DNA from 3 places in the Pseudomonas sp. TWI929 genome. Region 1 is predicted to be linked to each of the others. Evidence: predicted binding sites of a transcription regulator. Region 1 holds the regulator's gene; each other region holds the start of a gene.

Region 1 (7,180 bases):
ATGAAGCGCTGCCAGTCAGTGCTCAGGGCCTTGGCCTCGCTGGCCAGGTCGTTGAGCACCGGGGTGCTTTCCTCGACCAGGTCCATGGTGCGGTTTGCCGCGCCCTCGGTCAGCTTGACCACATACGACAGGCGCTCGGTGGCGTCGGTAATCTGCGACACCTCCTCGGCCTGCGGCATGGTCGGGTCGATCTGGAAGCTGACGATGGCACTGTGCAGCTCGCGGGTGAGCTTGCCGACTTCCTGGTACAGGCCGCGGTCGCGGGTCTGGTTCAGCTCGTGAATAAGCTGCACCGCCTCGCCGAAACGGCCGCGTTCCAGGCTCTCGACCAACTCCTGGGCATGTTTCTTCAGGGTCGATTCGAACTCGCCCAAAGACGTTTGTGATGAATCCATGGCGCGCCCCCTGACGTGACTCAGCCGTTGACGCGTTCGAAGATCTTCTCGATCTTTTCTTTGAGCACCTGGGCGGTGAACGGCTTGACCACGTAACCATTGACGCCGGCCTGGGCCGCTTCGATGATCTGGTCGCGCTTGGCTTCGGCGGTCACCATCAGTACCGGCATGGTTTTCAGCTTGTCGCTGGCACGCACTTTACGCAGCAGGTCGATGCCGGACATGCCCGGCATGTTCCAGTCGGTCACCAGGAAGTCGTAGTGGCCGTTTTCCAGCATCGGCAGCGCCGTGGTGCCGTCGTCGGCTTCGTCCGTGTTGGTGAAGCCCAGGTCACGCAACAGGTTCTTGATGATCCGCCGCATCGTCGAAAAGTCGTCAACGATGAGGATTTTCATGTCTTTGTTCAAGTAGACCTCCAAGCAGTCTCAAACGCGCTCGGCCCCGAGCGCGCATTCAATCAATTCGGTGCAACATGGAAAACGACTGCAACGACAGCGGGCTCAACGTGCCCGCCATTCCCCCAGGCGGCTGCGCAGGCGCGCGGCACACTGGCTGTGCAACTGGCTGACCCGCGACTCGCTGACCCCAAGCACCTCACCGATTTCCTTGAGGTTCAGCTCTTCGTCGTAGTACAGCGCCAGCACCAGGCGCTCACGCTCCGGCAGGTTGGCAATGGCTTCGGTGAGGGCAACCTGGAAGCGTTCGTCCTCCAGGCCACGCGCAGGCTCCACCTGGCCACTGGCCCCGTCCTCGTGCAGCCCTTCGTGCTCGCCGTCCTGCAACAGGTCGTCGAAGCTGAACAGGCGGCTGCCCAGGGTATCGTTCAAGATCCCGTAGTAATCATCGAGACTCAATTGGAGTTCGGCAGCAACTTCATGATCTTTAGCGTCGCGGCCGGTTCTTGCTTCAACGGTGCGCATTGCATCACTGACCATGCGCGTGTTGCGGTGTACCGAACGCGGCGCCCAGTCGCCCTTGCGCACCTCGTCCAGCATGGCCCCGCGGATGCGGATGCCAGCATAGGTTTCAAAGCTGGCGCCCTTGCTGGCATCGTACTTGTTGGCCACTTCCAGCAAGCCGATCATGCCGGCCTGGATCAGGTCCTCGACCTGAACGTTGGCCGGCAGCCGCGCCAGCAGGTGATAGGCGATGCGCTTGACCAGCGGGGCGTAGCGTTCAATCAGCTCGTACTGGGCGTCTTTCGCCGCCCGGCTGTACATCTTGAAGCCGCTGGCATTCATAGCACGGGACCCGCGCTGGTGGGTTGCACCAGGCGCTCGACGAAGAATTCCAGGTGGCCGCGCGGGTTGGCCGGCAGCGGCCAGCTGTCGACCTTCTGGGCAATCGCCTTGAAGGCCAGCGCACACTTGGAGCGCGGGAACGCTTCGTACACCGCCCGCTGCTTCTGCACGGCCTTGCGCACGCACTCGTCGTACGGCACGGCGCCCACGTACTGCAGGGCAACGTCAAGGAAGCGGTCGGTGACCTTGGTCAGCTTGGCGAACAGGTTGCGCCCTTCCTGCGGGCTCTGCGCCATGTTGGCCAGCACGCGGAAGCGGTTCATGCCGTAGTCGCGGTTGAGCAGTTTGATCAGGGCGTAGGCGTCGGTGATCGAGGTGGGTTCGTCGCACACCACCAGCAACACTTCCTGGGCGGCGCGGACGAAGCTGACCACCGAGTCACCGATACCCGCAGCGGTGTCGATCACCAGCACGTCGAGGTTGTCGCCAATGTCGCTGAACGCCTGGATCAACCCGGCATGCTGCGCCGGGGCCAGGTGCACCATGCTCTGGGTGCCCGAGGCTGCCGGCACGATGCGCACGCCGCCAGGGCCCTGCAGCATCACGTCACGCAGCTCGCAGCGCCCTTCGATGACATCGGCCAGGGTACGTTTGGGGGTGAGGCCCAGCAACACGTCGACATTGGCCAGGCCCAGGTCGGCGTCCAGCAACATGACCCTGCGGCCAAGCTCGGCCAGCGCCAGGGACAAGTTCACTGAAACGTTAGTCTTGCCGACGCCACCTTTGCCACCAGTTACGGCGATCACCTGTACGGGATGCATGCTACCCATGTCTGTTCTTTACCTTGTCTCGCTGGGACTCAGGCCACACGTAGGGCAATTCTGCGTACCCCTTGGCATAGCTACCTTGCACACGCTTCATCATCAACCCGCTCGCCGTGGGTTGTGATAGAGATCAGCGAACATGTCGGCCATGGCCTCTTCGCTGGGCTCGTCCTGCTGCTGCACATTGACCGCGCGGGTTACCAGCTGGTGCCCCCGTGGCAGGTGCAGGTCGTCCGGAATGCGCGGCCCATCGGTCAGGTAGGCCACTGGCAATTCATGACTGATGGCAAGGCTCAGCACATCGCCAAGGCTTGCCGTTTCATCGAGTTTGGTCAGGATGCAACCGGCCAGGCCACAGCGCTTGTAGCTGTGATAGGCGGCGGTCAGCACCTGCTTCTGGCTGGTGGTGGCCAGTACCAGGTAGTTCTTCGCGGCGATGCCGCGCCCGGCCAGGGTTTCCAGCTGCATGCGCAGGGCCGGGTCGCTGGCCTGCAGGCCGGCGGTGTCGATCAGCACCACGCGCTTGCGCAGCAGCGGCTCCAGCGCCGCGGCCAGCGACTGGCCCGGGTCGACGTAGGTCACCGGCACGTTGAGGATGCGGCCCAAGGTCTTGAGCTGCTCCTGGGCACCGATACGGAAGCTGTCCATGCTCACCAGCGCCAGATTCTGCGCGCCGTACTTGAGCACGTAGCGGGCGGCCAGCTTGGCCAGGGTGGTGGTCTTGCCCATGCCGGCCGGGCCGACCATGGCGATTACCCCGCCCTCTTCGATCGGCTCGATTTCGGGGATTTCGATCATCCGCGCCAGGTGCGCCAGCAACATGCGCCAGGCCTGGCGTGGCTCTTCGATCTCGCAGGTCAAGTCGAGCAGCTCGCGGGCGATCGGCCCGGACAGGCCGATACGTTGCAGGCGGCGCCAGACGGTTGCCTGCTGCGGCTTGCTGCCCTGCAACTGGTTCCAGGCCAGCGAGCCAAGCTGCACTTCCAGCAGCTCGCGCAGGCCCGACAACTCGGAGCGCATGGCATCGAACAGGCGCGGGTCCACCGGCGCCGGCGTGGCTGCGGCAGCGGCCTCGGGGGCATCGGCGTGCGGTTCGATCAGCGGCTCGGCGGCGGTCAGCGACTGCCCGGCAAACAATTGGCGGTTGTTATCGCTGCTGTCCTGGCGGTGGTCCAGTTCGGCCTGGGCGGTGGCGATGCGCGTGTGGGTCTTGCGCAGCTCTTCTTCCAGCTCGGCGTTGGGCACACGCGGGGCCAGGGCGGACAGCTTGTAGTCCAGCGCAGCCGTCAGTTCGACACCACCGGCAATGCGGCGGTTGCCAATGATCGCGGCATCGGCGCCCAGCTCGTCACGGACCAGTTTCATGGCCTGACGCATATCGGCGGCGAAAAATCGCTTAACTTGCATTATCCCCTACCTCAGCCGTTAGGGCCCACGGTGGCAACGATGGTGACTTGCTTGTTGTCAGGTATTTCCTGATACGCCAGAACATGCAAATTCGGTACAGCCAGGCGACCGAAACGCGACAGCATGGCGCGGATCGGGCCGGCCGTCAGGAGTATGGCCGGCTGGCCCTGCATTTCCTGGCGCTGGGCCGCTTCGATCAGCGAACGCTGCAGCTTCTCGGCCATGCTCGGTTCCAGAAGAACACCGTCTTCCTGACCTTGCCCGGCCCTTTGCAGACTATTCAGCAAAATCTGTTCCAACCTTGGCTCCAGGGTAATCACTGGCAGCTCCGACTCAACGCCGACAATGCTTTGCACGATGGCACGACACAATCCGACGCGCACTGCCGCCACCAGCGCGGCGGTATCTTGACTCTTGCCAGCGTTGTTCGCGATGGCTTCGGCAATGCTGCGGATATCGCGTACTGGCACTTGTTCGGACAACAGCGCTTGCAGCACCTTCAGCAAGCCCGACAAGGAAATGACACCCGGCACCAGTTCTTCAGCAAGTTTAGGCGATGCCTTGGCCAGCACCTGCAACAGTTGCTGGACCTCTTCGTGGCCGATCAGCTCGTGGCAGTGCTTCTGCAAGATCTGGTTGAGGTGGGTAGCCACCACGGTACTGGCGTCGACCACGGTATAGCCCAGCGACTGCGCCTGGGAGCGCTGGCCGACATCGATCCACACCGCCTCCAGGCCAAACGCCGGGTCACGTGCGGCAATGCCATTGAGGGTGCCGAACACCTGGCCCGGGTTGATCGCCAGTTCCCGGTCCGGGTAGATCTCCGCCTCGGCCAGGATCACCCCCATCAGGGTCAGGCGATAGGCACTGGGCTGCAGGTCGAGGTTGTCGCGAATGTGCACGGTGGGCATGAGGAAGCCCAAGTCCTGGGACAGCTTCTTGCGCACACCCTTGATCCGCGCCAGCAACTGCCCGCCCTGGTTGCGGTCGACCAGCGGGATCAGCCGGTAGCCGACCTCCAGGCCGATCATGTCGATGGGCGTTACGTCGTCCCAGCCCAGCTCCTTGGTCTCCTGTGCGCGCTGTGGCGACGGCAGCAGGTCTTGCTGGCGCTGTACTTCCTGCTGCGCCTCAAGCTTGGCTTTCTGCTGCTTCTTCCACACCAGGTAGGCACCGCCACCGGCCAGCAGGCCGAGGCTGAGGAAGGCAACATGCGGCATGCCTGGCACCAGGCCCATGACGATCATCAGCGCGCCGGACACCGCCAGCGCCTTGGGCGAATCGAACATCTGCCGGTTGATCAGCTTGCCCATGTCCTCGGAGCCCGAAGCACGGGTGACCATGATCGCGGCGGCGGTGGACAACAGCAGTGATGGCAATTGCGCCACCAAACCGTCACCGATGGTCAGCAAGGCGTACACCTTGCCGGCATCACCGAAGCTCATGCCGTGCTGCAGCATGCCGATCAGCATGCCGCCGATCAGGTTGATGAACAGGATCAGCAAGCCGGCGATGGCGTCACCGCGCACGAATTTGCTGGCACCGTCCATCGAACCGTAGAACTCGGCCTCCTGCGCCACCTCGGCACGGCGGGCCTTGGCCTGGGCCTGGTCGATCAGGCCGGCATTGAGGTCGGCGTCGATGGCCATCTGCTTGCCGGGCATGGCGTCGAGGGTGAACCGCGCGCTCACTTCCGAGATACGCCCGGCGCCCTTGGTCACCACCACGAAGTTAATGATCATGAGGATGGCGAACACCACGCCACCGACCACGTAGTTGCCGCCGATCACCACCTCACCGAAGGCCTGGATCACCTTGCCTGCGGCGCCGTGGCCTTCCTGGCCATGCAACATGACCACCCGGGTAGAGGCCACGTTGAGGGCCAGGCGCAGCAGCGTGGCCACCAGCAAGATGGTGGGGAACGCGGCGAAGTCGAGCGGACGCAGGGCGTAAACGCACACCAGCAGCACCACGATCGACAGGGCGATGTTGAAGGTGAAGAACACGTCGAGCAGGAACGGCGGTATCGGCAACATCATCATTGCCAACATCACCAGCAGCAACAGCGGCACACCCAGGTTGCCCCGGCCGAGCCCGGCCAGGTTGTTACGGGCGTTGCTGATTAACTGAGTGCGATCCACCGCGAGTCCTCTTGAAGCAAAACTTTGACGCCCACGGGGCGCCTGGCGCTGGCTTTGCAAGAAGCTTTCCAACTTTGCCTGGCGGGGGATTTATGTTGCCTGTTCCAGCCCCTTCGCGGGCATGCCCGCTCCCACAGGTACGGCGCCGCCCTTAAGAGCAGTGAAATACCTGTGGGAGCGGGTTTACCCGCGAAGAGACCAGCAGCCATGGCACAAGGCCAACTGATGCTGCGCTGGCCGAGCAGAGACTCCGCTTGCCTGTACCGGCCCTTTCGCGGGTGAACCCGCTCCCACAGGTGCGGCGTCGCCCTTGAAAGCGGTGAGATCCCTGTGGGAGCGGGCGAGCCCGCGAAAGGGCCGGAAGCCCTGGCACAAGGTCAACTGTCGCGGCGCAAATCCGGCGGAATTGGCAGGTCTTCTTTCAGCGGGTCTGGCCGCTTGCCCTTGCCCGCGCGGTACTGGCGGATCTGGAACACATAAGCCAGCACCTGCGCCACCGCCAGGTACAAGCCGGCGGGGATTTCCTGCTCAAGCTCGGTGGAGTAGTAAATCGCCCGCGCCAGCGCCGGCGATTCGAGGATCTGGATCTTGTGCTCCGCGCCAATTTCACGAATTTTCAAGGCCATGAAGTCAGTGCCCTTGGCCAGCAGCAATGGCGCCGCCCCGCCCTTCTCCGGGTCGTACTGCAAGGCCACCGCGTAGTGCGTGGGGTTGGTGATGATCACGTCGGCCTGCGGCACCGCCGCCATCATGCGCCGTTGCGACACCTCGCGCTGCAACTGGCGAATACGCTGCTTGACCTCGGGCTTGCCCTCGCTGTCCTTGTACTCGTCGCGCACTTCCTGCTTGGTCATCTTCATTTTCTTGTGCGTCTGCCACAGCTGGAACGGCACATCCGCCGCCGCAATCAGCAGCAGCCCGGCCGACATCCACAACGCACTCCAACCCACCACCTGCAAGCTGTGGATGATCGCCTGCTCCAGCGGCTCGTTGGCAATCGACAGCAAGGCCTGGCGGTCGCCGACCAGCACCACCACCGCCACCACCAGGATCACGAAGAACTTGGCCAGCGCCTTGAGCAGCTCGGTCAGCGCATGCATCGAGAACATCCGCTTGATCCCCGCCAGCGGGTTCATGCGGCTGAATTTTGGCTGCAGCAAGCTGCCGGAGAA
Region 2 (7,180 bases), on a different contig from region 1:
ATCGTCCAGCGCCAGGTGGGTGTTGCCCTTCTTGAAGCTGTCACGCACCGTTGGCGCCCAGCGTGCGGCCAGCTCCTTCAGGGTGGAGACATCCAGGTTGCGGTAGTGGAAGTAGTTTTCCAGGTTGCGCATGTGACGGTAGAGGAAGCGGCGGTCCTGGCAGATGCTGTTGCCGCAGATCGGCGATTTGCCTTTAGGCACCCACTGCTCAAGGAAGGCGATGGTCTGCGCCTCGGCTTCGGCCATGCTGACCTTGCTCTCGCGCACGCGCTGGGTCAGGCCCGAAGCGCCATGGGTACGGGTGTTCCACTCGTCCATGCGTGCCAGCACTTCATCACTGTGGTGGATGGCGATCACTGGCCCTTCGGCCAAGGTGTTCAGTTCGCTGTCGGTGACGATGGTGGCCATCTCGATGATGACGTCGCTGTCAGGATCCAGGCCGGTCATTTCCAGGTCGATCCAGATCAGGTTCTGTGGGTTTTGCATGCAGGGGCTCCTCATATAGGCCGTCATATTAGCCTAGTGGCCAAGGCGCGCCCATTCACTGCCCACCCACAACACATAAGGTAAGCGGAATAGTCGAACGCCTGGCGTGCTAAACTGCCTGCCGTTTTCAATGCCCTACCCCGGGCCTTTCTCACGGTACCTTCATGGCCAAACGCCAGCTCAATCGCCGCCAGAACTGGCGGATCGAAAAAATCCAGGGTGAGCGCGCCGCTCGCGCCGCCAAACGCGAGCAGCATGTGCTGCAGGAACTGGAGGGTGGTGACCTGGGGCCGGAGCAACTGGGCCTGGTGATCGCGCACTTTGGCGTGCAGGTAGAAGTGGAAGCCCAGGACGGCGAAGCCGCAGGCCAGGTATTCCGCTGCCACTTGCGCGCCAACCTGCCGGCGCTGGTCACCGGCGACCGCGTCGTCTGGCGTGCAGGCAACCAGGGCATTGGCGTGATCGTGGCGCAGATGCCGCGCAGCACCGAGTTGTGCCGGCCCAACAACCATGGCCAGTTGAAGCCGGTGGCGGCCAACGTCGACCTGATCGTGATCGTCTTCGCCCCCGCCCCGGAACCGCACCCGAACCTGATCGACCGTTACCTGGTAGCCGCCGAGCACGCCGGGCTGCGCCCGCTGCTGCTGCTGAACAAGGCCGACCTGATCAACGACGAGAATGGCCCTGGCCTGCATGCACTGCTGGAGGTGTACCGCGAACTGGGCTACCCGCTGCTGGAAGTCTCGGCGCACCACGGTGATGGCATGCAACGCCTGCAGCAACAGCTTGACGGTCACATCAGCGTGTTCGTCGGCCAGTCGGGGGTGGGCAAGTCGTCGCTGGTCAACAGCCTGCTGCCAGATGCCGGTACCCGTGTCGGCGACCTGTCGGAATGGTCGGGCCAGGGCACCCACACCACCACCACCGCGCGCCTGTACCACTTCCCCAACGGCGGCGACCTGATCGACTCACCGGGTATCCGCGAGTTCGGCCTTGGTCATGTCAGCCGCAGTGATGTGGAAGATGGCTTCATCGAGTTCCGCGACCTGTTCGGCACCTGCCGCTTCCGCGACTGCAAGCATGATCGCGAACCGGGCTGCGCGCTGCTCAAGGCACTGGACGAGGGGCGCATCAAGCCCCAGCGCATGAATAGCTACCGCTCGATCATTGCCAGCCTGGCAGAAGACGCCTACTAACCTGCCAGCCCCCACAGTTTTTGCGCCGGCCTCAGCTGCAGCGCGATCCTGTGGGAGCGGCCTTGTGTCGCGAAAGGGGCGCGCAGCGGCCCCAGATATCAGTATTAAGCAAATATTGCCGGGGCCGCGTTGCGGCCCTATCGCGACACAAGGCCGCTCCCACAAGAGACCGCACAGGGCGACCAAGGGGTTACTGCTCCCTGGCCTCATCCATCTTCAGCGCGCCATCTTCGAAGATGTTCAGTTTCTGGCGCAGCTCACGCGGTTGCATGGGCGCTTGCTCGGTGCCGGCACCCGCCCCTGGCGCAGCCGGTGCCGGAGCACCCGGCGCTGCAGGCTCGGCAGCCGGGGCTTCCGGCGCACCCTGCTCACCCTCGATATTGCGCTGGGCTTTCTTGGTCAGCACGATGATGTCGATACGGCGGTTGACCGGGTTGAACGGGTCCTTGCGGTCGAACAGCGACGATGAGGCGTAACCCACCACCCGCGCCACCTGACCGTCCGGGTAACCACCGGCCACCAGCGCACGGCGCGCGGCATTGGCGCGGTTGGCCGACAGCTCCCAGTTGCCGAACTCGCCCGTGCCGGCATACGGCTTGGCATCGGTGTGGCCGCTGATGCTGATCTTGTTCGGCACGGCCTTGATGGTGTCGGCCATGGCCAGCAGGATGTCTTCGAAGTACGGCTGCAGGCGCGCGCTGCCAATGTCGAACATTGGGCGGTTCTCGGCATCCATGATCTGGATACGCAGGCCATCCTGGGTGATCTCGAACAGGATCTGGTCCTTGAACTTCTGCAGCTGCGGGTTCTCTTCCACCTTGTTCTGCAACTCTTGCAGCAGCAGCTCCAGGCGCTCGCGCTCGACCTGCTCGGCCATGGTCTCGACCTGCTCTTTGTTCAGCTGGACGGTGGTGTCAGGGGTCGGCTCGGACTTCACTTCCGGGTTGATGGTTTTTTCCGGCGCCAGCTCCGGCGAGCCGCCCAGGTCGATGATGTAGGGCGTGCCGCTTTCCGAGAAACCGATCGGGTCCTTGAAATAGCCGGCAATGGCGATCTTCTGCTCAGGCGTGGCAGTGGACAACAGCCACAGCACCAGGAAAAACGCCATCATCGCCGTGGCGAAGTCGGCGAAGGCGATTTTCCAGGCGCCGCCGTGGTGGCCGCCGCCAAAGCGCTTGACGCGCTTGACGATGATGGGCTGATTGTTCTCCATGACTCAGCGACCGCGAACCGCTTGTTCCAGCTCGGCGAAACTTGGGCGGTGCTTGGGGTACAGCACTTTGCGCCCGAACTCGACCGCCAGCGAAGGCGGCATGCCCGAGGCCGAGGCAACCAGCGACGCCTTGATCGATTCGTAAAGGTTCAGCTCTTCCTTGGCGTCGTGCTCCAGGCACTTGGCCAATGGGCCGAAAAAGCCGTAGGCAGCCAGAATACCGAAGAAAGTACCCACCAGCGCCGCACCCACGTGCATACCGATGGCTGCCTGGTCGCCATCGCCCAGCGAGGCCATGGTCACCACGATACCCAATACCGCCGCGACAATACCAAAACCGGGCATGCCGTCTGCGATGCCGGTCACCGCATGGGAGGGGTGCTCAAGCTCTTCCTTCATGCTCAGCAGTTCCATGTCGAACAGGCCCTCGAGTTCGTGCGGGGCCATGTTGCCGGTGGACATGATGCGCAGGTAGTCACAGACGAAGGCTGTCATGCGCTCATCGGCCAGCACCGTCGGGTACTTGGCAAAGATCGGGCTGGCGGCCGCGTCCTCGATGTCGGCCTCGATGGCCATCATGCCTTCACGACGGCTCTTGTTGAGGATCTCGTACACCAGGCCCAGCACCTCCAGGTAGAAGGCATGGCTGAAACGCGAGCCGAACATTTTCATCGACTTCTTGATGACGTGCATGGTCATGTGGCCTGGGTTGGCCTGCAAGAATGCACCAAAGGCTGCACCGCCGATGATCAGCACTTCGAACGGCTGGATCAGCGCCGCGATCTTGCCGTGGGAGAGCACGTATCCGCCGAGCACGCTCGCGAATACGACGATGATGCCGATAATTTTAGCCATAGGTTCAAAGCACTTGCTGTCGTGGTCAGGGAGAGAGACGGGAGCTTTAAAACTCTTCTTCTACTTATCGGCAGAACTGCGCCAGACTATAGCCACTCAATGCGAAAAGCCAGTTCGGACTGATGTCAAAATGCCAATTGAAACCAAGGTGCCCGCTCAGGCCCCACGTACGCTAGAGGCCTGGGTAAAGCTGCTGGAGAGTGTTCGAATCCCCGTGCCGAAGCACAGCTACGACCGGGTCATGGCCGCCATCCACGATAGCCGCCGCTCGCTGCGCGATATCGCCGAACTGATGCAAGATAGCCCGGCCCTGGTGCTCTCGGTGATGCGCGAAGCCAACCACCCCACCAATGCCAGCCAGGCCGAACCCGCCGAAAGCCTGGAAATCGCCCTCAACCGCCTGGGCCTGGAGCGCACCGAACAGTTGCTCAAGCGCCTGCCCTCCGTGCCCCTTGAAGAAATCCCGCCGGTACTGTGCCAGTTCCAGCTGATCAGCCAGCACGCCTCGCAGCAAGCCAGCGGCCTGTTCGCCAGCCGCCTGGCGCGCTTGTGGCAGGAAATTCACTGGGGCAGCCTGCTGTTCCTGGCGCCACTCTGGCCGCTGGCGCTGGCCTACCCCAAGCTGCTCGACAGCTGGGAACTGCGGGTTATCCACAAAGGTGAAGATGCCACCCTTGTAGAAGAAGAACTGTTTGGCGTACGCATCATGGCGCTGTGTCAGACCATGGCCGAGTACTGGCGCCTGCCCCAATGGGTGACTCAGGGTTACCGGCTGCTGCTTGAGGAGCGCGAACAACTGGCCCAGGTGCTTGCCATTGCCCGCGACCAGGACCTGCTTAGCCAGCAACACCGGCTTGATGAAGAACCCGGCCTGCGCCGATGGTTCAACCAGCCAGCCAATACCGTGCTACTGGCCAACAACCTGGCCCTGGCCGCCCAGGTGGGCTGGGACAACCCGCACCTGCTGCGTTGGCAGCTGTTGACCGCACTGTATTTGCAGACATCCCTGGAAGATGTGCAGCAGCAAGTGCACCAGCAGGCCGCGGCCAGCGCCCGCCGTCATGCCCGGCATGCCCTGTTCCACCCGGCCGAAGCGCTGATCTGGCCCTGGCACCAGCGCCGCCCCCACCCGGACATGCTGGCGCCGCCACCGCCCAGCAGCGAAGAACTGGCACGCTGGCGCAAGCTGTGCCAGGACCTGCTGGCCCAACCCAGCCCCTTCACCAACACCGTGCACCTGGCCACCCAGGCCCGCGAAGCCCTGCTGGCCTGCGGCATGCAGCGCATCATGCTGCTGAGCCTGGACAAAGCCAGTGACTACCTGCGGGTGCAGCAGGTCGCCGGCCTGCCCAAGGAGGCCGGCGCGCTGGCCTTGCAGGTATCGCAGAACAAGCTGCTGCAGAAACTGCTGTCCAAAGCCGGCCAATTGCGTATCACGCCAGAGAACCACACACAGTTCCTGGCCCTGCTACCCAGCCCCCTGCGCGCACTGTTTCGCAGCGAGCACGTATTGCTGCGCTCGCTGGCAGTGAACGACCAGGTGCTGATGCTGATGGTGGCCGACCAAGGCTGCCGGCCTTTGGCCGATATCAGCGTGCAAGCGTTCGGCAAGACCGCGCAATGCATCGAGCGGGCCCTGTCGGTGTTTGCCACCCGCAAGGCCTGAGCCTTGCGCTACAATCGCCCCTCTTTCCACACTGGAGACCGTGGATGACTGACTTTTCCGGCCTGCCCCTGGTGATCGAAGCCGACGACCTGCTACCGCGCCTGGATTCGCCACAGCTGATCCTGGTCGACCTGAGCAGTGCCAACCGCTATGTCAGCGGCCATATCCCCGGTGCACGCTTCGTCGAAGGCAAGCGCACCCAGCTTGGCCAGCCACCTGCCCCCGGCCTGCTGCCGGCCTTGGGCGAGCTGGAAAAACTGTTCAGCGAACTCGGCCATCGCGACGATGCCGTGTACGTGGTGTATGACGATGAAGGCGGCGGCTGGGCCGGGCGCTTCATCTGGCTGCTCGATGTGATCGGCCACAAGGCTTGTCACTACCTCAATGGCGGTATCCAGGCCTGGCCAGCCGACAAGCTTTCCACCGAGGTGCCCGCCAGCGGCACCACCCCAGTGCGCCTGCACATCCACAGCGAGCCAACTGCCACCCGCGAGTACCTGCAAAGCCGCCTGGGCGCCGATGACCTGGTCATCTGGGACGCCCGCGGCCCGCAGGAATTCAACGGCGAGAAAGTGCTGGCAGCCAAGGGCGGCCACATCCCCGGCGCAGTCAACTTCGAGTGGACCGCCGGCATGGACCTCAACGACCACCTGCGCATCCGCCAGGACATCGCCGAAGTCCTGCAGAACCTGGGCATCACTCCTGACAAGGAAGTGATCACCCACTGCCAGACCCACCGCCGCTCCGGTTTCACTTATCTGGTGGCCAAGGCCCTCGGCTACCCACGCGTCAAGGCCTATGCCGGCTCGTGGAGCGAATGGGGCAACCACCCGGACACGCCTGTAGAAGTTTAAGGAACCTGCATGAAATCCCGTTTGTTCATCATCAGCCAGTACCTGCTGCCGCACCACCTGCTGTCGCGGCTGGCCGGCTGCATTGCCGAGTGCCGCGTGCGCTGGTTCAAGAACGCCTTTACCGCCTGGTTCGCCAAACGCTACCAGGTCAACATGAGCGAAGCGCTGGTCGAAGACCTGAGCGCCTACGAGCACTTCAATGCGTTCTTCACCCGTGCCCTGAAGCCAGGTGCCCGCCCGCTGGACGAAACCCCGGGCGCCATCCTGTGCCCGGCCGACGGTGCCGTCAGCCAGCTCGGCCCGATCGAGCACGGCCGCATCTTCCAGGCCAAAGGCCACGGCTACAGCGCGCAGGAACTGCTGGGTGGTGACCCGGCCATGGCCGCGCCGTTCATGGGCGGCGAGTTCGCCACCATCTACCTGTCGCCCAAGGACTACCACCGCGTGCACATGCCGCTGGCCGGTACCCTGCGCGAAATGGTCTACGTGCCGGGCCGCCTGTTCTCGGTCAACCAGACCACTGCAGAGAACGTTCCCGAGCTGTTCGCCCGTAACGAGCGCGTGGTCTGCCTGTTCGACACCGAGCGCGGGCCAATGGCCGTGGTGCTGGTTGGCGCGATGATCGTTGCTTCGATCGAAACCGTGTGGGCCGGGCTGGTCACACCGCCCAAGCGTGAGCTGAAGACCTTCCGTTACGACGAAGCCAGCCGTGCGCCGATCCACCTGGAGAAAGGTGCCGAGCTGGGCCGCTTCAAGCTGGGCTCGACCGCCATCGTGCTGTTCGGGCCGGAGCAGGTGAAGTGGGCTGAAAGCCTGGGCGCGGGTTCTGCAGTGCGCATGGGGCAGCAGTTGGCGGCGCCTGCGCAAGCTTGATTGCCTGACCGATCCTTGGGGCTGCTTTGCAGCCCAA
Region 3 (7,180 bases), on a different contig from region 1:
AAGCGCGGGTCGGGTTGATCGCCGTGCTGCTGATTGGCCTGGCACACTTTGCTGCGTACACCTATGTTGCACCGTTCTTCAAACAGAATGCCGGCTTTGATGGGCCTACGATTGGTTCATTGTTGCTGCTGTACGGCGTGGCCGGGTTCATGGGCAACATTTTCGCCGGCTTCGCTGCCAACCGCAGCGTGCGCCACACCTTGATGCTGGTAGCGCTCATGATTGCCGTCAGCACCGCCCTGTTCCCGCACTTTGCCACCGGCATGACCGGCGCAGCGATGCTGATCGCGCTGTGGGGCTTCGCCTTCGGCGCGTTCCCGGCCTGCGCCAATATCTGGATGTTTGTCGTGGCGCCCAAGGATGTCGAGCGTGGCATGCCGCTGTTCGTGGCCATGTTCCAGGTGATCATTGCGCTGGGTTCGTTCTTTGGCGGGCAGGTGGTCGACCACATGGGCACCGCAGTGCTGCTGAGCCTGGCCACGGCGCTGGTGGGCTGCGGCTTTGTCACGGTGCTGGTGTTGGGGCGCAACGTCAGCAACAGCCTGGCGGCGCAGCCGAGCTAACACCGGCAATGCCGGTGCCATATACCGCGTGGGATTCTTCGCGGGCTTGCCCGCTCCCACAGGTACTGCATCTGCCTTGAAGGCTGTGGGGATCCTGTACGAGCGGCTTTAGCCGCGAACACCGGCAACGCCGGTGCCATCCACCGCGTTGGGTTCTTCGCGGGCAAGCCCGCTCCTGCAGGACAATGCTGCGGCCTGGCCCTGTGCTTCAGATGCCTCCGCCGTAGCGGTACTGCCAGACAATGCCGGCAACATCGTATTCACTGCCAGTACGGGTATGCGCACCCTCACTTGCAAACAGCTTGATCGAGTTCCTTCGATTCAAGGGCAGCGTAAGGGTGCATCCATAGCGCGTGTGTTCCTGGAAGTCATGGTTGCCGACGCCATCGACAGAGGTGTTTCCACCCGCGAAATAGGTCCCGTCCAGCGAGCCCCAGACACCGTTTTCAAAGGCATAGATTAAATGCACCTGTGTCTGGTACATCGGCCGCTGGGAAAATGTATGGTCGCCAAGGTACTCGTGATTGTCGGTGTAGAAAGTTGCCGCCCCCGACAGCTCCAGGGTCACCGGCCCCAGGCGTTTGGAAACACCGATTTCAGGCTTGAATGACCAGCGATTGTTGCCCAGGTTGACCAGTTTGCTGGAGTCGTACTGGCCAAGCGGCGCCGTGACCGCAAGGCTGGTGCCGATAATCACATCCTGCTGGTAGCTGGGGAACTCGGCCAAGGACAGCGCCGGGGCGCCATACAGGTTGACCGAAAATCGCACCCTTGGGTCGATCAGCCCGGTGACCTCACGCTCCCTGGGTTGGCCAGCGAACAGCGCAGAGCCCGACAACCTGGCCTCAGGCACGACCACATCGAACTTTGCCGAACGGCCCGCGACTTCCAGGGACCTGGCAAAGGCAAATACGACGGTCTTGATGTCGAGCTTGGCATCCTCGAGCGGCACCGAGGGGTTGGCGGTGACGTTGCCGTGCAGGTCGCTATAGCCCATGAGCAGGAAGTTGATACCGACCGGCGTATTGGCGTACGACCTGGGCTCAAGATCCTCTGCAACAGCGCCATGGGCCAACATGATCAGCGATGCCGACAGGAAGCGCACCGCCCTGGTAACGCAGGGTTTGTGTTTCGCCCACATTCGCGTGCTTCCTGTCAGGCCCCGGGGTTTCATTTAATGTTGTAGTTGATCTGCAACCCGGGCGCCCGGCTCAGCGTGATGTCTCTACTTTCAGCACCCCGATGTGTGCCGATCAGCTGGGGAGCCGGCTTGCCGTCGATGAGGCCAGCCCAGGCAGTAAAGGCCGTTGCGCCCGCCTCAAACCTTGAACCGCCCCACCAACGCCGTCATCTCTCCCACCAGCCCCGCCATCGCCTTGCTCGCCTCACTGGTCTGCTGCGCCCCCGCCGCCGAAAAGCTCGACAGCTCACGGATGTTCAGCAGGTTACGGTCCACCTCCCGCGCCACCTGCGCCTGCTCTTCGGCAGCACTGGCGATCACCAGGTTGCGCTCGTTGATCTCGCCAATTGCACTGTAGATGCCTTCCAGCACCTGCCCCGAGGCCAGGGTCACGTCCAGTGTCGACTGGGCGCGGCTGGTGCTGGCCTGCATCGAGGCCACCGCTGCTTCGGTGCCCGCTTGCACGCGGCCGATCATCTGCTCGATTTCCTGGGTTGATTGTTGCGTGCGGTAGGCCAGCGTGCGCACCTCGTCCGCCACCACCGCAAAGCCACGCCCGGCTTCGCCCGCGCGGGCGGCCTCAATGGCGGCATTGAGCGCCAGCAGGTTGGTTTGCTCAGACACTGAACGGATCACTTCCAGCACCTTGCCGATATCCCGCACCTGCCCGACCAGTTGCTGCAGGTGTGCGCTGCTGGTTTGAATTTCGCGGGTCATGGCCTCGGTGCCGTCGATGTTGTCGCTGACTTGCCGGCGGCTTTGCGCGGCCAGCTGGTTGGATTCACTGGTGGTCTGCGAGGTGGTGATGGCATTGCGCGCGACCTCTTCCACGGCGGTGGTCATTTCGGTAACGGCAGTGGCGGCCTGCTCCAGTTCCTGGCCCTGCTGACGAAGGTTGTTGGCGCTTTCTTCGGTGACCGTGTTCAGCGCGCTGGCGGCTGCGTCCAGTTGCCTGGCACAGCTGCTGATTTGCCCCAGGGTGTCGCGCTGGCTCTGCTGCATGCGCTCAAGTTCATGGAACAGCTGGCCGATCTCATTACTGCCCTGCCCCTGCACCGGTACGCTCAGGTCGCCGCCGGCAATACGCTGGAAGTGCCGGCCGGCTTCGCGCAACGGGTGCAAAACGCGCTGGGCAATGAAGGCCCAGCACAGCGCTGCCAGCAACAGCGTCGTGCCCAGCAGGCCTAGGCTCAGCAGTTGGGCGCGGGCCAGGCGCCGGTCGGATTCCAGCATGATCTGCTGGCCGCGTTCGCTCAAGGCACCCACCAGTTGTTGGCGCAGCGCCTGCAGCCGGCCCATGGCGTTGCCAGCGTCGGTGTTGACCTTGAAATACTGCTCGAGCGAGCGCTGGCGCGTCGCCTCACGCTGCCCGGCGACTGCCTTGGCATACTCGCCGTAGGTGGCTTGCAGCTGGGTAGCCAGCGCGTGCAGGGCAGGTTCGCGGGCATTCTCGACAAACGCGTCCACCAGCTGTTGGCTCTTGTCGATCAGCTCGACCGACAGCGCCATGCGCTTGCCGGCACTCTCTTCGTTGCCGCCCAATTGCTCGATGAAGCCTGAAGACACATTGGCGCTGGAGCGAATCGCCATCAGCAAGGCATTGTTCAACCGGTCCGATTGGCGCGAGGTCTGGTCCAGTTCGGTGATCTGCTGGTCACTGCCCACCGCTGCCCGCCAGGCACTGACGCTGGAAAACAGCAAGGTGAGGGTGAACAGCGACAGCACCCAGAACATTCCGGTGCGGATCTTCAGGTTGGCAAGCATGCGGGCAGTACTCCTTGTTGGCACCACTTCTGGTCGATGATTCGACGGTGGGTGTGCTGCTATCGGAGGTACTGGCACAGGCTTGAGGCGCGAGGAGGTGGTTATGGGCGGTAACCGAACAGTTGTTGACGGCCAGATACAGGGGAAAGGCAACACATTGCCCAAGCGGGAACTTCAACGCTCCGCTTCGGTCGATAGCATCCCCTCGCCCTCCGGCCAGGGGCTTGCCCAAGCCCTGTCGAGTCTACCGCCGATGCCCAGCACACCTGTTTTGTCAGCCTTGCTCCTGTTGTTCAGCGCAATCACGGCACAAGGCGCACTGGCCGGTGAGCGCTCGGCGCCCATGCGCAGCAACAATGCTTCGACCGCGCTGATCGAAACCGCCTCGCAACAGTATGCCGACGGCCAACTGGACCAGGCGGCAGCCACCCTGGAGCGCGCGCTGCACATACAGCCAAACAACCCGGCAACGTTGCACTACCTTGGCGTGCTGCGCCTTCAGCAAGGCCAGTATGAACAGGCCGAAACCCTGGCACTGCGCTCCAACCTGCGTGTCGGTGCCAACCATGCATTGCGCAATCGCAACCTGCAGCTGATAGAGGCCGCGCACAACGCCCAACGCTCAGGCATGTTGCCCACGGCTGCGCACTGACTGCTGGTCAGACACTGCGCGTCAGGCCACCATCGACCTTGATGTTCTGCCCGGTGATATAGGCGGCACCCTCACTGGCCAGGAAGGCAATGGTCGCAGCGATTTCTTCGCTGGTGCCATAGCGCTTGAGCGGCACGCTGTCGCGACGCTGTTCGGTCGCCGGCAGGCTGTCGATCCAGCCAGGCAGGACGTTGTTGATGCGTACGTTGTCCGCAGCATAGGTGTCAGCGAAAATCTTGCTGAACGCTGCCAGGCCAGAGCGGAACACTGCCGATGTGGGGAACATCTCGTTGGGTTCGAATGCCCAGGCGGTGGAGATGTTGATGATTACGCCACCCTGCTGCCGTTGCATGATCGGCGTCACCAGGCGTGTTGGGCGGATCACATTGAGCAGGTAAGTGTCCATGCCCTTGTGCCAGTCTTCGTCGCTGATCTCAAGGATCGGCGCGCGCGGGCCGTGGCCGGCACTGTTGACCAGCACATCGACACGCCCCCACTTGGCGACCACGGCATCTACCAGGCGCTGCAGGTCCTCGACCGACTGGTTGCTGCCGGTCACACCAATACCGCCCAACTCCTTGGCCAGCGCCTCGCCCTTGCCAGACGACGACAGGATGCCGACCTTGAAGCCGTCGGCGGCCAGGCGGCGAGCCGCTGCTGCGCCCATGCCACTACCACCGGCGGTGATGATTGCTACCTTTTCTACCGACATATTGCCTCCGTTGAAGACTTGACCATGTGTTTGCAAGTGCATTCACAGTAGCAGCCATGCAGGCATGGAGGGAGGCAGCCAGGCTTTGCCTAGCCAGTAGATTTTCTTTCGTCAACTTGGGCCTTCAGCCACGCCCTGACCGTTTGCAGGGCTGCAGGAGGCTGCCCCTTGCGCGGCCATACCAGGTAGAACGCCTTGTCCAGCCGCAACTGCTGGGGGAATACCTGCACCAGTCTGCCGGCGGCGATGTCGTCGCTGACGAAGGCATGGCTGGCCAGGGTAATGCCCTGCCCGCCAACGGCGGCTTCGATGGCCAGCGAGGTCTGGTTGAAACGCATGGCCTTCGCGGTGAGTGGTGGGTGGCCGGGGAACATCGCTGCGCAAAATTGCGGCCAGAAGTTGTGCGCGTCATGCAGTGCTACATACCGCTGCAAGGCCGCGAAACCATCCGGCGGGCCTGTATCAGCCAACAATGCCGGGCTTGCCACGGCGACCACTTGTGGTTCCATCAGCAACTCGGCGTTGAGCCCGGCGCCGAACGGCGGTTGGCCATAACGCACGGCCAGGTCCACGCCGTCGGTATGAAAGTGCGACAGCCGGTCGGTGGCCAGCACCCGCAGGTCGATGTCGGGATTGCGCTCGGCAAAGTGCCCCAGCCTGGGGATCAGCCATTTCGAGGCAAAGGTTGGCGTTACACTGACTGTAAGGTGGGAAGATGCCGGGCGTAGCAGCCGGGTGGCTTCGTCGATCATCGCCAAGGCGCTGCGCACACTGTTGCTGTAGGCATGCCCGGCATCGGTCAGGCCAAGGCCTCGTGGCAAGCGCTCGAACAGGCGCACCTCCAGGCCGGCCTCCAGCCCACGAATCTGCTGGGCAACGGCCGCCTGGGTGACGCCGAGTTCCTCGGCCGCCAGGCGGAAGTTCAAGTGACGCGCCACCACTTCGAACACGCGCAGGGCATTGAGTGATGGCAACCCGGGGAAACCTGCAGGCATGGCGATGATTTTTCTATTGGCTGATCGGCAGCATTGCGCCGAGGCTAACCCCTTCGGCCCAGGAAGTCGATGAAGTGCCAGCAAATGCCGTATGGGAAAACTATCGTTTGCCACCCGATGCCTGCCCCGTTAAAGTCGGCGCCAGGGCGCTGGCTGCGCCTGCGGTCCGCGCGAAGGGGTTGCCCGAGCCATGCGTCAGCACATTCTCATACCAGCTCCCGGCTTGTCGGCGGACCGAGCCCATAAGGAGTTGGCATGCCCGCCATCAATGCATCCCGCCACCACGGCCTGCTCGACCTGCCCGCCTTGCGCAAGCGTGCCAAGCGCCTGCTGAGTGCACTGAAAAACCACGAAGCTGACGACGTCCGCGAGCAATTGCGCACACTTGGCCTGCCCGGCCCCGACTACCGGCTTGCCGATACCCAATGGCTGGTGGCCCGCGAGGCCGGCTTTGCCAGCTGGCCCAAGCTCAAGGCCCATGCCGATGCCGTGGCCTTTGCCGTGCGTCACCCCGGCTTCGCCGCCGACGACGAGGCCGCCGTTCAGCATTGGCGGTGCGGTAATGACATCGCCCACAGCTTGCGTACGGCTGGTTTTGCCGGTGCCTTCCAGATGTTCGACGACCCGATGGTCATGGGGCCGGTACCGGCACTGCCCGAGGAGCAGTACTGGCAGGTTCGCAGCGCCTACGTGCAGCAGGCATTCAACCTGAGCAGCCATGACCTGGAGCAGCGCCAGGCAGCACAGCGCGCCGCACTGGCCGGGTTGAGCAGAAACAGCAAGCTCGTGCTGTGGTGCGAAGGTGATGCTTACGACCAGCTGTTCCTGATCCGCGTGCTCGCCAGCCTGCCCAGCCTGCCGCGCCGGCTTGAGCTGATCGAAATCAACCAGGTGCCCGGTGTCGAGCGTTTCATCGGGATCGGGCAATTGGCCCCGGACCTGCTCGCCTGGCTGTGGCCACAACGCCGAGCGCTGGGTGAGGATGCGCTGGCCCTGGCCCGCCAGGCGTGGGCGGCCTATACCGCACCAGCTCCCCAAGCCTGGGCTGGCCTGGCCGCCCGCCAGCATCCGGCCTTGCCGTTGCTGGGCGGGGCACTGGCGCGCCAGCTACAGGAACTGCCGGGGGCAAAAGATGGTTTAAGCCTTACCGAACGCCTGCTGCTGCGCGTGCTGGCGGCACGTGGTGAACTACCGGCCGGGCGTGTATTTGCCCAGTTGATGATGCAGGATGAGCCCCTGCCTTACCTGGGCGACCTGATGTTCCATGTGCTGTTGCAGCCCTTGATCCACGCCCCGCAGCCACTGCTTCTGGAG

The links. Region 1 encodes FliA, which starts transcription of late flagellar genes. Its sites were predicted from a motif close to CTAAAGTTTNNNNNNNNNNNGCCGNTAA; they were not measured.
Region 2: a site for FliA is predicted at 3,815-3,842, ahead of motA (flagellar motor stator protein MotA). Genes of this name have one in related genera too.
Region 3: a site for FliA is predicted at 3,567-3,594, ahead of ABE456_RS12220 (methyl-accepting chemotaxis protein). Genes of this name have one in related genera too.

What each region holds. Positions count from the first base shown of each region.
Region 1 is NZ_JBDJLK010000008.1:15,961-23,140, forward strand. Features, by position in the region: gene ABE456_RS05930 (protein phosphatase CheZ) at 1-395, opposite strand, end outside; gene ABE456_RS05935 (chemotaxis response regulator CheY) at 416-790, opposite strand; gene fliA (RNA polymerase sigma factor FliA) at 896-1,636, opposite strand; gene fleN (flagellar synthesis regulator FleN) at 1,633-2,466, opposite strand; gene flhF (flagellar biosynthesis protein FlhF) at 2,560-3,867, opposite strand; gene flhA (flagellar biosynthesis protein FlhA) at 3,879-6,008, opposite strand; gene flhB (flagellar biosynthesis protein FlhB) at 6,386-7,180, opposite strand, start outside.
Region 2 is NZ_JBDJLK010000024.1:51,254-58,433, forward strand. Features, by position in the region: gene orn (oligoribonuclease) at 1-486, opposite strand, end outside; gene rsgA (small ribosomal subunit biogenesis GTPase RsgA) at 651-1,682, shown strand; gene motB (flagellar motor protein MotB) at 1,873-2,895, opposite strand; gene motA (flagellar motor stator protein MotA) at 2,899-3,750, opposite strand; gene ABE456_RS12710 (HDOD domain-containing protein) at 3,881-5,416, shown strand; gene ABE456_RS12715 (rhodanese-like domain-containing protein) at 5,461-6,270, shown strand; gene asd (archaetidylserine decarboxylase) at 6,280-7,143, shown strand.
Region 3 is NZ_JBDJLK010000023.1:12,259-19,438, forward strand. Features, by position in the region: gene ABE456_RS12210 (MFS transporter) at 1-563, shown strand, start outside; gene ABE456_RS12215 (transporter) at 772-1,704, opposite strand; gene ABE456_RS12220 (methyl-accepting chemotaxis protein) at 1,882-3,507, opposite strand; gene ABE456_RS12225 (tetratricopeptide repeat protein) at 3,779-4,159, shown strand; gene ABE456_RS12230 (SDR family oxidoreductase) at 4,167-4,871, opposite strand; gene ABE456_RS12235 (LysR substrate-binding domain-containing protein) at 4,961-5,866, opposite strand; gene ABE456_RS12240 (DUF1835 domain-containing protein) at 6,122-7,180, shown strand, end outside.